2 regions of the Pseudomonas sp. HP_01 genome follow, and region 2 is predicted to be linked to the other one. Evidence: riboswitches for the same ligand, from Rfam matches in the RefSeq annotation. Region 2 holds a riboswitch; the other holds the start of a gene.
The links. Region 2 has a riboswitch for manganese ahead of ACYAR8_RS02715 (TMEM165/GDT1 family protein). Riboswitches for the same ligand answer to the same signal wherever they lie in the genome.
Positions count from the first base shown of each region.

Region 1: linked by a shared signal. The riboswitch ahead of mntP (manganese efflux pump MntP) and the one ahead of ACYAR8_RS02715 (TMEM165/GDT1 family protein) in region 2 are both predicted to bind manganese.

Region 1 is NZ_JBTOPV010000001.1:306,211-313,128, forward strand. Features, by position in the region: gene ACYAR8_RS01370 (YiiG family protein) at 1-828, opposite strand, end outside; gene ACYAR8_RS01375 (sensor histidine kinase) at 1,262-2,581, shown strand; yybP-ykoY riboswitch at 2,646-2,807, shown strand; gene mntP (manganese efflux pump MntP) at 2,820-3,386, shown strand; gene ACYAR8_RS01385 (GNAT family N-acetyltransferase) at 3,607-4,068, shown strand; gene ACYAR8_RS01390 (DUF1835 domain-containing protein) at 4,069-5,310, opposite strand; gene ACYAR8_RS01395 (right-handed parallel beta-helix repeat-containing protein) at 5,587-6,918, opposite strand, start outside.
Region 2 is NZ_JBTOPV010000002.1:55,262-62,179, reverse strand. Features, by position in the region: gene ACYAR8_RS02730 (LysE family translocator) at 239-868, opposite strand; gene ACYAR8_RS02725 (2-hydroxyacid dehydrogenase) at 957-1,922, shown strand; gene ACYAR8_RS02720 (methyltransferase) at 2,019-3,017, shown strand; yybP-ykoY riboswitch at 3,058-3,178, shown strand; gene ACYAR8_RS02715 (TMEM165/GDT1 family protein) at 3,268-3,852, shown strand; gene ACYAR8_RS02710 (M48 family metallopeptidase) at 4,026-4,844, opposite strand; gene ACYAR8_RS02705 (SOS response-associated peptidase) at 4,999-5,643, opposite strand; gene ACYAR8_RS02700 (putative signal transducing protein) at 5,695-5,955, opposite strand; gene ACYAR8_RS02695 (CPXCG motif-containing cysteine-rich protein) at 5,955-6,137, opposite strand; gene ACYAR8_RS02690 (1-acyl-sn-glycerol-3-phosphate acyltransferase) at 6,352-6,918, shown strand, end outside.

The DNA of each region.
Region 1 (6,918 bases), on a different contig from region 2:
GTTTTCGGCCTCGCTCTGGAAGCTCGACCAACTCAGTGGCTTGCCGGGCTCGTCGGCTGTTGCCCTGGATGACTCATCCAGCAGCGCGGCGTAGGCATCGATCGCTTTCGATACCTCGGCGACGTTGAAGGACTCGGGACTGAGCTGACCGGTCAACAACTTGGCCTGCCTGATCAATTCCAAATGGAAGAACGCACTGTGGCGTCCGTCATTTTTTTCGATCTCGACGATTTGCGCCGCGGACAGCGCATCGTTCTCTTTACCCAGTTCGGCACCGTATGTGTCGCTGGCCAGGATAAAACGACCGAAAGCCATCATCAGTGGCTGGTGCATACGCTTGGCTTTGGCGAAGCCATCGTCCTTGTAGTCCTCATGGCTGTAGTAGACGTAGGCCTGGGATGTCAGCGGCGCCAGCGTGCTCAAGTCGGCAAGGTACTGCGTGGCCGCAGCGTCCAGTGCCGGCAGCGCAGGCTTGGCCTGCGATGCCTGGGTGATGGACTTGGTGCAGGTGTCCAGCTGGACGGCACTCACCTCGCGCAGCGCCTTGACCTTGCGCTCCTTGCCTGTCGGCCCTGCATCCAGATCGTCGATCCAGCTGACATAACGGTCGGCACTGTCGCGCACCGAGCCATCGGTGGTATTGAAGCAGTCCACGTAAGCGCTCAACTTGGTGCTCAATTGCGTGTCGGGGTCCTCTTCAACGACCCTGGAATCGGCCTGTGGAACAGGCTTTGTATCTGTAGTGTTTTTTTTGTCACACGCCACCAGCGGCAGGACGAGTGCGGTCACCAACATCCCCAGCGTTACAGCCTTGATCCCTTTGTTCACTCCAGTAGCTCCTTGATTCGTGATAGCGCGTGCAACCAAATCCACGCCCCGGCCGAAGTATTTCACGGCGTGAAGCCGTCACAAAAAGAATTAACGATGGGGAAACCGGTTCGGGAATGGTTCAGGGGGGATGATCGAATCCGTGACAGCCAGGGATCTCACTTCGGCGGAGCTGGACTGGACATTGGCGACCATCAAGTTGATCGCCCCCCGGTGACGGCATGCATTTCTTCACAGGTCGCCGCCAACTGCGTGGAGGAGTCACCCATCAACGTTGGCGCCAGGGGCAGGTTCCCTGCATGACCGCCAACGCCTTGATCAACCGGCCGCTTCGTCGGTACCTTCGGACTTGCTGTCCTTATAAGTGGCCCTTGCGGGTCAACAGGGCACAGCGCATGATGCGCAATTATTTATTTATTAACGCAGAGTATCGATGGCCCACCATCCCGCCCCCTTTCCTTTCAACGAGGAAGAGCGTGTCCTCTCGCTCGAACACCTGGACGTGCTGGACAGTGCCGACGAGCAGGCATTCGACGACATCGTCCTGCTGGCCACCACCCTGTGCGACGCGCCCATTGCGCTGGTGTCGCTGGTCGATCGGGAGCGCCAGTGGTTCAAAGCCTGCATCGGCCTCGGGGTGCAGGAAACCCACAGGGACCTGGCCTTCTGCGGCCATGCGATTCTTGACCCCGCCGAGGTACTGGTGGTCGAAGACGCCACCCTCGACCCTCGATTTGCTTCCAGCCCGCTGGTGCTCGGTCCACCCTTCATTCGTTTCTATGCCGGTGCGCCCATTGTCACGGACAGCGGCGTCGCATTGGGCACCGTCTGCGTGATCGATACCCAGTCCCGGCAACTGAGCGAACGCCACGCCCTTGCCTTGCAGGCGCTGGCCCGGCAGGCGGCTGCCTTGCTCGAAGCCCGGTGGCTTGGCACGCAACGCGCAAAGCAACTGACCCAACTTCAGGACCAATTCAGGCAAGCCGAGCAAAGCCAGAACGAAGTCACCCCGCTGCTGGATAACTCGAGGGGCATTTCATCACTGGGAATGCTGACGGCGAGCATCGCCCACGACTTCAATAATTTGCTGCAAAGCGTCAGCGCTGCGTTTCAGCTGATCCGCCTGCGCTCCCGACGGCCAGTGGACGTCGAGCGTTTCACCGAAACCGGGCTGCAGGCCGTTGAGCAAGGTCGGCAACTGATTGGCTATTTGATGTCGAGCGTGCGCGGTGACGGGCCTGAACTGATCTGCATCGATGTGACCGCTCGCCTTCACGGTGCCCAGTCGCTGATGCGTCACTCGATGAGCGAAACCATCGACCTCACGTTCGATTTCGCCGAATGGGGCTGGGGCGTGCTCTGCATGGAAGCCCAACTTCACGCGGTGGTGATGAACCTCCTCGCCAACGCGCGCGATGCCCTGAACGGCACCGGTCAGGTGCATGTATCCACGCGCTGGGTGCATGTAGAGGATGATTTATCGCTGCATCAGGGCGACTACCTGGTTGTCAGCGTACGAGATAACGGTCCCGGCATGGCACCTGAAATAGCAGGCCGCGTGTTTGAGCCTCTGTTCACGACCAAGGCCACCGGCCAGGGCACGGGGCTGGGATTGGCTCAGGCAAAGGATTTCGCGGTCAAGTCTGGCGGAGATGCGCGCATTGACACAGCCCCCGGTGCCGGAACGACGGTGAGCCTGTACTTGAGGATTCTGGGCTGTATCGCAACGTCGGAAGCGGTTCAAGCCGTGTGATGACTCGCTGAACTGAACGTCACGCGTCGACATTTCTTTCACATTCACGCGGTATAGTGGCGGCCCTTGTTGGGGAGTAGCCTGCTCTGGACTCACTGTCACAGAGCGTTCGTGTCAACATTCTCGGCGGCCTGCCGTGGCACGAACACCTTCGGGTTGGCGAGACCAACGATGCATCCATGCCTAAAGTCGGGCGTGTGGTTGCGTCGTTGACTCATTGCCCGACTGGAACATAATCGTGAACCCGATTTCCCTGATTCTTCTCGCTTTGGCCATGTCCACGGACGCTTTCGCAGCGGCTATCGGTAAAGGCGCGAGCCTTCACAAGCCTCGTTTTGTAGAAGCCCTGCGCACCGGCATCATCTTCGGCGTGATTGAAGGCATTACGCCCCTGATCGGCTGGCTCATCGGCCAGGCCGCGACGTCCTACGTCGAGAACTGGGATCACTGGATTGCCTTCACGCTTCTGCTGATACTCGGCGTGCACATGATCTACAACGGCCTCAAGCACGAAGAGGCCGAAGAAGAAAAGCCCAACCAGCACTCCTTCCTGATACTGGCCGTGACGGCCTTCGCCACCAGCATTGATGCACTGGCTGTTGGCGTTGGCCTGGCCTTCGTCAACGTCAATATCCTGATCGCTGCCGCCGCCATCGGTATCGCTACGACGGTCATGGTCACCATCGGCGTGATGCTGGGCCGCGTACTGGGGACTGTGGTGGGCAAACGCGCTGAAATCATCGGCGGCATTGTGCTGATGCTGGTCGGCGCGACGATCCTGTACGAGCATTTGTCGGCGACGTAATGCGGGGGGCAGTTGTGCCATCCCGTCACTGGAGGCCGCGCAAAGGTTTGTCCCTAGTGAAGAAAAATTCGGCAAAACTGCCCAAACTCAAGATTTTTTGGATGGACTGAAAGAAAATTGCGCGGCCATGGCCGCAATCAAGGAATTTCGCGATGACGTCTAGTGCACACTTCAGACGGCAGGGGTCGTCGCGATTATCAGTGTTTGCAGGAGCACCGCCATGAACCCCCAGATCCGCAAGGCAACAGATCAGGACGCCGCCGCAATCAGCGGCGTCATCGTGGCCGCCCTGCGCGAGTCCAATCGCCAGGACTATTCAGCCGCCGTGATTGCGCAGGTGGAGCAGAGTTTTTCCCCGTCGGCGATCCTGTGTTTGCTGGCGCGGCGGCAGGTGTACGTGGCGACCCTCGGTGAAGAGATCATGGCCACGGCAAGCCTCGACCAAGCCACCATCCGCAGCGTATTCGTCGCGCCGACATACCAGCGCCAAGGCGCCGGGCGCGCCTTGATGGCGGCCATTGAATCAGCCGCCATCTCCCACGGCGTCAGTCGGTTGCGCGTGCCCTCTTCCATCACGGCCGAGGGCTTTTACCGGTCACTGGGCTACTCGACCGTTCGGGATGAATACCACGGTGAGGAACGGACGATCATCATGGAGAAGTCGCTGACGTCTCCGGCCTAGTCACCGTCGCCACACCCGCCCCTCTGCGCTGACCACCCAGGGCGAGCGCTCCGCAACAATCTGCACACCGCCGACCCACCGCTCTACTGGCTCAAGATCAAGCCAGTTCACTTCCCCGCGCAGTACGCCCTCACCCAGCGCGGTCAGTCCGACCAGCCGTTTGGGCCATTCGCTGCCCGCTTGTTCGTGCAACAGCGGTTGCGGTGCATCGATGAGAGCCCTGAGCAGTGCGTTGAACATCATGTCGCCCAGATACGGCAGCGGCTCATAGGTCATCATCAAATGACCGAACACCTTGCCGGCGGGCATCTCGCCTTTCTCCGCGAGAATGCGCAGGGTCAGCCGCTGGGTCAGGCTCAAGCCATCCTCTGCGCCGGGCAGTTCCTGCAGCTGTCTTGCCAGCGCGGGACCGAGCAGCGGCAGCGCGCAATGGTGCTGTGCCGCAAGTTCGGCCCAGCGAGTCGGGTCCGCTGCGGTGTAGGCGGCCCATACGTGCCGGGCCAGTGTCAGGGCGTCTTCACCGATGGCGCGCCGCTGGGGCCAGAGCCAGGCGAGCAGGTCCGGGTCCAGTTGGCCGATGCCGATGAATCGCTCGACGCCGGGCACGCGGTTGATCTCGATCAGCTCCAGCCTGCGCGGGACGCAGGGCAAACTCGCCAGCAGCCGAACCAGAAATAGCTGATCGTACGCATCGGCCTCGCACCACAGCACCAGTTCACTGTTAGCGTTCAGACGGGCCAACGCCTCACGCTGAATCGCCTGACGCTGCTGAATATCTCGAGCTGAAAGCCCAAACGCCTGCTGGGCAAAGACTGCCCTCACCGCCCAGTAGTCGTCGTCAGGCAACGCCGGCACAGGGCCCATGACCATGGGGTCGTCGAACATCTGGAACGCACCCGCGAAACCAGCAACGCGCAGGCTGCGCTCGATGTCATTGCCGCAGCGCCAGTGCTGAACCAGTGCTTCACCCGTCGCCGTGAAATCCGGATGACGGGCGGCAAATGCAACGGCATCGGCATGGGCGATCAATTTGGGCCAACTGGCGAATCCGGCTTCGCGGGCCACCAGCCATTGGGTGTCGGCGAGCCGGTAATCGGGGCCCGGCAGGCCCATCGCGCGCAGTTGCGCCCGGGCGTCATCCGCTTCGCTGTTTTTCAGGGCTTTGAGAAGACGTTTTGCGTGCTTGCGCAGCGCAGGTAGATCGAGCAGACCGTGTTGACGGGACGCATTCGTGGCAGGCATGCCAACTCCTTACGGGGCTCGGTCCGCCGACAAGCCGGGAGCTGGAATGAGTGAATGTGCAACGCTTGCCTTGGGAAACCCCTTCGCGCGGACCGCAGGCGCAGCAGACGCCCGGATGGCGACTTTAGCGGGAAGGTCGGCAGGATGCAAAGGTGGGGGCGGAAACGGGGGCGGGAATTGAACGGGATCACGCCGTGAGCATTACCTCACGGCGCGTGCGTCCCTCCGTCCACTCCCGTGCTGGCGCGCAGGGGCAAGGACGGGCCTGCCGTTACGTCAAACGAGCGCAGTCTCCGGATGATCCTGAGCCACGCCTACCAGCTCCACCGAAACGGCATCCGCTGCGGCGGATGGGCTGGCCAGCGACGTCGGGGCGTCGGCGAATACCATGGATTTTGAAGGGAGCGCGGCGTTGAAATCCCCGTCCAGAACCAGCTCGAAGCGATGCCCTTGCACGTCGGCGTCCAGGTCTTTCAGGTAGACCCGGGTGTGCTCGGCGTTGGTGGTGAACTTCAAGGTGCCGTCATGGCCGTCGCCAAATCCGGTAAAGCCGAGGCCCGAGACGTCGATGGTGTCGTGAGCGGCATCGAAGTCGCCGATGCGGTCTGCATGGCTGGCGGTCGCCGTCCGGTAGCTGTCGGACACCGAGGTAAACAGAAACAGATCCGAGCCCGCGCCGCCAAACAGCACGTCGGCATCGGCGCCGCCGATCAGGGTGTCGTTGCCGCTGCCGCCCAGCAATCGGTCATGGCCGGCGCCTCCCCAGATCAAGTCCGCTCCGGATCCGCCGTTGAGGGTGTCTGCCCCGTCCTTGCCATTGATCGAGTCGGCCTTGGCCGTTCCAACGATGGCATCGCTGCCATTGCCGCCGTCGATGGCATTCAGCAGGGGGTTGGTCCCGACGTGGTCGCCCGCGCCTTGCAGTGATACGGCGTCCTGCTGCAGATGCGCGAAGGTGTTGCCGTACACCGAGTTGCTGCCGGACTGCCCGCCCTCCTCTGCCACGCCGAAGGTGCTTTTGTCACCGCCAGTGATGAGGTTGTCGGCGAAGGTGTTGTGGTCAGCCGGATGAAGTTTCCCGGAGACGCCGCCGCGGTCGTCGAACGGCTCGATCAGCACTTCAGGGATGCCGGCTTTCTGCGCGTTTTCGTGGATCAGATTGCCGCGAACCTCAACGTCCGTGCTGCCATACACACGCACGCCGGACGTGCCGTTGTGGTGAATGTCCACGCCGCTGATATCAACGCCATTGGACAGTTTCACCAACACGCCTTCAGCCGCGTTGCCGTATACCTCGCCACCTTCGATGGAGATGTGGTACGGCGAGGGGATGTTTTCGCTACCGCGCTGGACGACGATGCCACCGCCGCCATTGTCGTGGGAGACGTTGTTCAGCAGCGCCAGATCGTGGGTGGTCGTGACGATGTTGAAGCCGTGACGGTCATTGTCGTAGGCCAGGTTATTGCGAAACGTGCTGTCGATCAGGTAGTCGGCAACGAACCCGTCCAGCCCGTTGCCGTGGGACACGCTGTTTTCAATGAGCATGTTCGCCGTGCGTTCGTGGGGGTCGAAGCCGTAGCCCGAACAGTCGCGGATCTCGACGCCGGA
Region 2 (6,918 bases):
GATCTGGCGCGCAGCGGTAGCAAACCGGTGCATGCGGTGGGTCAGACATTACCAAGGCGTCTGGTTTACGACTGCTGCGCAGCCGATCGCGGGCAAGCGCGCTCCTACATTGGGCGTCGTCTGGCGGGAAATGTGTGCACGGCGATACGCGGTTGGTGGGCCGGGGAGAACCCTCGGACGCCCCCAATTCTTCTGATCACGCCGCCGCCCACCTCGATTTGCCTTCTATACCGCGCAATCAATGCATCTCCGTCAACGCCAGCTTCAAACCCAGCGCAACCAATACCCCACCCATCGCCCGATCAAACCAGTGACCCATCCGCGCAAAGCCCGCGCGCACCCGAGGCTGGCTGAACAGGCGTGCCACCAGGCAAAACCATGCGCCGGTCGCGAATGCCAGATAAACCCCATACCCGGCTTGAACCAGCATCGGCGTGTGCGGGTTGATCACGACGGTGAACAGCGACAGGAAAAACAGCGTCGCTTTCGGGTTCAGCCCGTTGGTGACGAACCCCGCAGTGAAGGCGCCGCGCGCGGTGCGCTCGCCTTTGGGGATGTCCACGGGCGCATCCGATGCACTCGCAGGTTTGGCGCGCAGCGCTTTGATGCCGATGTAAATGAGGTAAGCCGCCGCGGCCCATTTCAAGGCATTAAACAGGACGATGGACTGCGAAACGATCAAGCCAATCCCCAGCAGCGAATAGCCAACGTGCAGAAAAATCGCGGTGCCCACGCCCATTGCAGTGTAGGTGCCGGCCTTGCGCCCGTGGGTCACACTTTCGCGCACGACGACGGCGAAATCCGGCCCGGGACTGGCGACGGCCAGCAGGTGAATCAGCGCAACGGTTAAAAATTCCGTCAAGTACATTGAGGTTCTCCAGGCGTTATGGCGAGCGGCAGGCTCTGGTAGGCTCGTCACATTACCCTTCCCACCCACCGAGCAAAAGGTACAGCTGATGCCCAGTCAACGCCGAGCAGTTTTCCTGGATCACACCTCTCTGGATCTGGGGGATCTCGACCTCGCGCCGTGGCGTGAAACCTTCAGCGAACTGGTGCTGCACGCGAGCACCCCGGCCGATCAGGTGGCCGAGCGCCTGAAGGACGCCGACGTGGCCATTTCCAACAAGATCATGATCGATGCCGACACGTTCGCCGCCTGCCCGAATCTGAAACTGGTGCTGGTGACCGCAACCGGCGTCAACAATGTCGACCTCGATGCCGCGCGTAAACACGGTGTGGTGGTGAGCAATTGTCAGGGCTATGGCACGCCCTCCGTGGCCCAGCACGCAATGATGTTGCTGCTGGCGATGGCCACCCGGTTGCCTGACTATCAAAAAGCGATTCAACAGGGCCAGTGGCAAAAATCGAAGCAGTTCTGCTTGCTGGATTTCCCCATCGTCGAGCTGGAAGGCAAGACACTGGGCCTACTGGGCCATGGCGAACTGGGCGGCGCCGTCGCGAAGCTGGCGGAAGCCTTCGGCATGCGCGTGCTGTCGGGTCAGATTCCCGGTCGCCCTGCCCGAGGTGATCGCGTGCCGCTGAATGAGCTGCTGCCACAGGTCGACGCCATCACCCTGCACTGCCCGCTCAACGAGCACACTCGGGACATGATCGGCGCCCATGAGCTGAGCCTGCTGAAACCGAAAGCCTTCATCGTCAACACTGCGCGGGGCGGCTTGATCAACGAGCAGGCACTGGCCGATGCACTGCGCAACGGCCATCTTGGCGGCGCGGCCACCGACGTGCTGACAGTCGAGCCTCCGGTGAATGGCAACCCGCTGCTGTCCGGCGATATTCCACGCTTGATCATCACGCCCCACAGCGCATGGGGTAGCCAGGAAGCGCGGCAGCGCATCGTCGGACAGATCAACGAAAACGCTTTGGCGTTTTATGCAGGCGAACCCGTTCGGGTCGTGAGCTGACACGCAGCGCTTTGCAGCCCCGCCACGCCGTTGCACAGGGCACGTGCGCGGCGTGGCAGGCCTGTTAAACTTCGCCCTTTTTTTGAGGAGCCGATGATGGACCCGCGCAGTGAAGTGTTACTCCGGCAGGCCGACTTGTTTCGGGGCTCCTTGTTGCTGACCGGCCTCCCCGCCGACGATCTGCTGAGCACACTGCCCAATGCACGCGGCTGGAGCTGGCACGCTGGGGATTTCGATACCCTCGGTACCCGATTCCCGGAGCGCGTGCACTTCGGCACCGAAGCCCCGGCCGAACCCTTTGATGCCGCGGTGCTGTTCTTGCCCAAGGCCCGCGACCTCGCCGATTACCTCATCAACGCGCTCGCTTCCCGCCTGGCCGGACGTGAGCTGTTTCTTGTGGGTGAAAAACGCGGCGGCATTGAAGCCGCGGCCCGCCAGCTGAGTCCGTTCGGGCGCACGCGCAAGCTCGACAGCGCCCGTCATTGCCAGCTCTGGCAAGTCACCGTCGAATCGCCTCCGCCAGCCGTTGAACTCGACAGCCTGGCTAAACGCTTCGACATTGAAATCGAAGGCGGCGCGTTGAAGGTGGTGAGTCTGCCAGGCGTGTTCAGCCACGGCCGCCTGGACCGGGGTTCGGCGCTGTTGCTGGAAAACATCGACCGCCTTCCCACCGGCCATCTGCTGGACTTCGGCTGTGGCGCGGGCGTTCTCGGTGCGGCGGTGAAACGCCGTTACCCCGAAACGACAGTGACGATGCTGGATGTCGACGCGTTCGCCACTGCCAGCAGCCGCATGACCCTGGCTGCCAATGGCCTCGAAGCCGACGTGCTGACGGGCAACGGAATCGACGCCGCGCCGAACGACCTGGACGTGATTCTGACCAATCCGCCGTTCCATACTGGCGTGCATACCGACTACGCCGCGACCGAGAACCTGCTGAAAAAAGCACGTGAACATCTGAGAAAAGGCGGCGAATTGCGTCTGGTTGCCAATAGTTTCCTGCGCTATCAGCCGATCATCGAGTCGCATCTCGGGCCGTGCGCGATCATGGCCGAGGGCCAGGGTTTCCGGATTTACCGTGCGAAACGTGCGTGATAATTAGCACTTGCCGAACACGAGACGTGTAGGCAGAATCCGCACCGTCCTAGGGGAGTAGTCTCCCACGAGCGCCATGCTCGTCCGGCACGCATCAACATACTTGGTCCTCAGACCATGGTGCGTGCGACCCCAGATCCGCTCAGACGGATCGGTGGTTTGACAAGACCTATGACACGAACATCCTGACCCGGGGCGGGGAGGTTGTACGTGTCATAGCCGTGTTGACCCGCCCCTTAGGAAAACCCTGATGCTGGAATCCCTGTTGGTCCCCACCGCTGTCGTCGCACTGGCTGAAATCGGTGACAAGACCCAACTCCTCGCGCTCGTTCTCGCCGCTCGCTTCCGCAAGCCGTGGCCCATCATTGCCGGGATTGTCGCCGCCACGCTGGCCAACCACGCCGCAGCCGGCGCCGTTGGCGCATGGTTCAGCAGCTACCTTTCGGACGCCGTCCTGCACTGGATACTGGCCGCCAGCTTTACCGCCACGGCGCTGTGGACGCTGGTTCCGGACAAGCTGGACGATGATGAAGCCAGTACCAGTCGCAAGTTCGGCCCCTTCCTGACCACGCTGATCGCATTTTTCATCGCGGAAATCGGCGACAAGACACAGATCGCGACCGTCATGCTGGCGGCGCAATACCCAAGCTTGTGGCTGGTAATCCTGGGCACGACGCTGGGCATGTTGCTGGCCAATGTGCCGGTGGTGCTGGCGGGGAATTTCGCCGCGGAGAAACTGCCACTGACGTTGATTCGTCGCCTGGCGGCGGGTGCGTTTTTCATTCTGGCGATCGTTGCGGTGTACAAGGCGATGCAGATCAGCGGCTGGGTGTAATCACAGACCCCATGCCTTTGTAGGAGTGAGCTTGCTCGCGAGGCTCGTCAATCGTTCCGCAGATACGCGGCGACTATTCGATGATCGCGAGCAAGCTCACTCCTACAGCGTTTCATGCACCAACCCGCTCCGAAAAACGGCGCGCCAGCTCACCTATCGGGATCAGGCGATGATCAGCCCTTCGGTGCCTGCTGATACAACGGCATCACTTTCGGGATCGCCGCCTGCAACGAGGCGATGCGGTTGGACGAGGCCGGGTGGGTGCTCATGAATTCAGGCTGCGACGCGCCGCCTTGGGCTTCCATCTTCTGCCACAGCGTGATCGCGGCGTTCGGGTTGTAACCGGCGCGCGCCGCGAGTTCGAGGCCCAGCAAGTCCGCTTCGTTTTCATTGGCCCGACTGTTCGGCAGCGTCAGGCTGTAATCGACCACGGTATCGGCCAATGCCAGACTGTCCTGGCCCAAACCCAACAATGCACCGGCGCCCTGCTTCGCCATCTGCACACCATAGGCCTTGGACATGGCTTCACGACCGTGTTCACGCAAAGCGTGGGCGATTTCGTGGCCCATGACCGCTGCCAGTTCATCATCGCTGAGCTTCAGCGTATTGATCAGGCCGCTGTACACAATGATCTTGCCGCCGGGACCGCAGTTGGCATTCAGCTCGTCGCTTTTGATCAGGTTCACGTCCCACTGCCACTGCGCCGCGTCGGGCCGCAATTTCGGCGCCTGGGCAATCAGACGCTTGGCGATGGCCTGAACACGCTTGCCCTCGGCGCTGCTGTTGTCGAGCACGCCTTTGGATGACGCTTCGCTGACCGTCTGCTGATACGACTGGGCGTACATCTTGTTGACTTCGTCAGTCGACAGCATGCTGAACATGTATTGCTTGCGCTCGACACCCACCGAATCGCCGGTGGTGGTATTGACCGCCTGACACCCGGCCATCAACAAAGCTGCCGTCACACCACAAAGAGCAAAAATCCCGCGCATTTCGTATCTCCTTCGAAACAATCGCGCCATCCTAGGCAATACCCGGGCTGAGCACCAGATGCCAGCCGTCTGCCAGGCGAAAAGGCGCAGGAAAACGCGCCTGTGTAACAGGGAAGAAATAACGGGATCGCGGTTTATACCGCAAGAGACAGTGCTACAGCGGCGTCAGGCATTCCGGCGCGTTGAGCTTCGGATCATTCACCAGATTGGCCAGCGGCCGTTCGCGCAGTTGCGTCTGCGGGGCGGCGAGCAATGATTGCAACGTGATCAGCGGGCAGTCCGGATCAAGCCAGGCGCGTTGCCCTTCATCGTCGAGAATCAACGGTCGACGCTGGCTCATGGCCGACTGCGTGACCACGGCAACGCTCAGGTAGGTGTGGCCTTCTACGGGATAGGCTTCCCAGATCGCCGCGAAATAAAGCGTCGATCCTTCGGCCGGCGTCAGCCAGAACGGCCGCTTGCGAACGCTGCCACGCCATTCATAAAAACCGTTGGCCGGCAGCAGACAGCGTCGCTCCCGAAAAGCCTGCTTGAACATCGGCTGCTCGGCCACGGTTTCAGCGCGGGCATGGGCCGGCGTGCGGGACATGTCGGTCAGCCAGGGCGGCGTCAGCCCCCAGCGTGCCCGCGCCACTTCACGTCCGCGCTCGGCGCCCTCCTCGACCTCGCCCGCCGCCGCCCGGACCATCAGGACGGTCGCAGCAGGAGAAATATTCCACTGCGCTTGCTGATCGCTCGGAAATCCGGGCAAGGCCGCAAAGGCAGGCGACCAACGAAACAGCGCATAACGTCCACACATGGGTTCAGCACAACTCTTTTGAAAAGCGAATGAGGCGCGCGCGAACCGGATTCAGCACAGCAACACATCGGGGTAGCTGTCCGGCTCGTCGCCGGGCAGCGGAAAGGCGGCATTGTACTCGGTGATCAACTGACGCGCCCGCTCGGCCTGGTCGTCATCGACCGTCAGGCCCAGCAACCCGAACGCCGGCAGATCCCCAACGGCACCCAGCAGGTGCCGACCGGTGATGTGGGACTCGATGCCTTCACTGGCAAGCATGGCCTGCAACAGCTCGCCTTCCATCAGGTGTTCAGGCTCATAAATCTTGCGCATCACTCGTTCTCGCTGCGGACGTCCAGCGTCCACGTTTCCCCATCGGTCTGCAGACTGAAGTTGATCGGCCGGCAGCAGACGGGGCAATCCTCAATGTAGGTCTGATCGCCGCCGGACAAATCCAGCACCGCCTCCACCGGTTCGCCGCAATAAGGGCAGTCATAATCCTGTATTTCCTGCATACCAGTCTCCGGGCCCAGTTTTGCGTATAATCGCCCACTTGCTTGCGGGTCGAGCTTTATTCCTCAGCATCCGGGCATCAGCCTGAGTCGACACTTTTAGCGAAGCCGCCTTGTTGCGCGGCCGCCGCCCAGGCATCACGCCTGCGGTGTCGTGACTCGCTGCTGCACCGGACTCGACCTTCTTTACCTTAGCCGTTTCCGACAAGAGAGCATGATGGGCGAATTCGATGCCATCCGACCGTACGACGACAGCGAAGTAAAAGCCGTGCTTGATCGGCTGCTGGGCGACAAAGCACTCCTCGCGATCCTCACGCATTTCCGATTTCCGCGCCTGGCCGGCTCCCTCGGCTGGATTCTGCAACCGGCCATCGCGCGCAAGCTGCGTCGCCAGTTCGCCGGCATCGACACCGTCGCGGCCCTGCAGGACAAGGTCGAGCATTACGTCGATCACACCATCGAACGCGCCACTGACGGTGTGACCTACACCGGCGTTGAGCAGTTCAAGTCTGGGGTGGCGTACCTGTTTCTGGCCAACCATCGCGACATCGTGATGGACCCGGCTTTCGTCAACTATGCGGTTTACCACGCGGGCCTGCCAACGCCGCGCATTGCCATTGGCGACAACCTCCTGCAGAAGCCTTTCGTCAGCGACCTGATGCGCCTGAACAAAAGCTTCATCGTGCACCGCTCGATCATAGGGCGTCGCGAGAAGATGGCGGCCTACCAGTTGCTGTCGGCGTACATCAATCACTCCATTCGCAATGACTGCCAGTCGATCTGG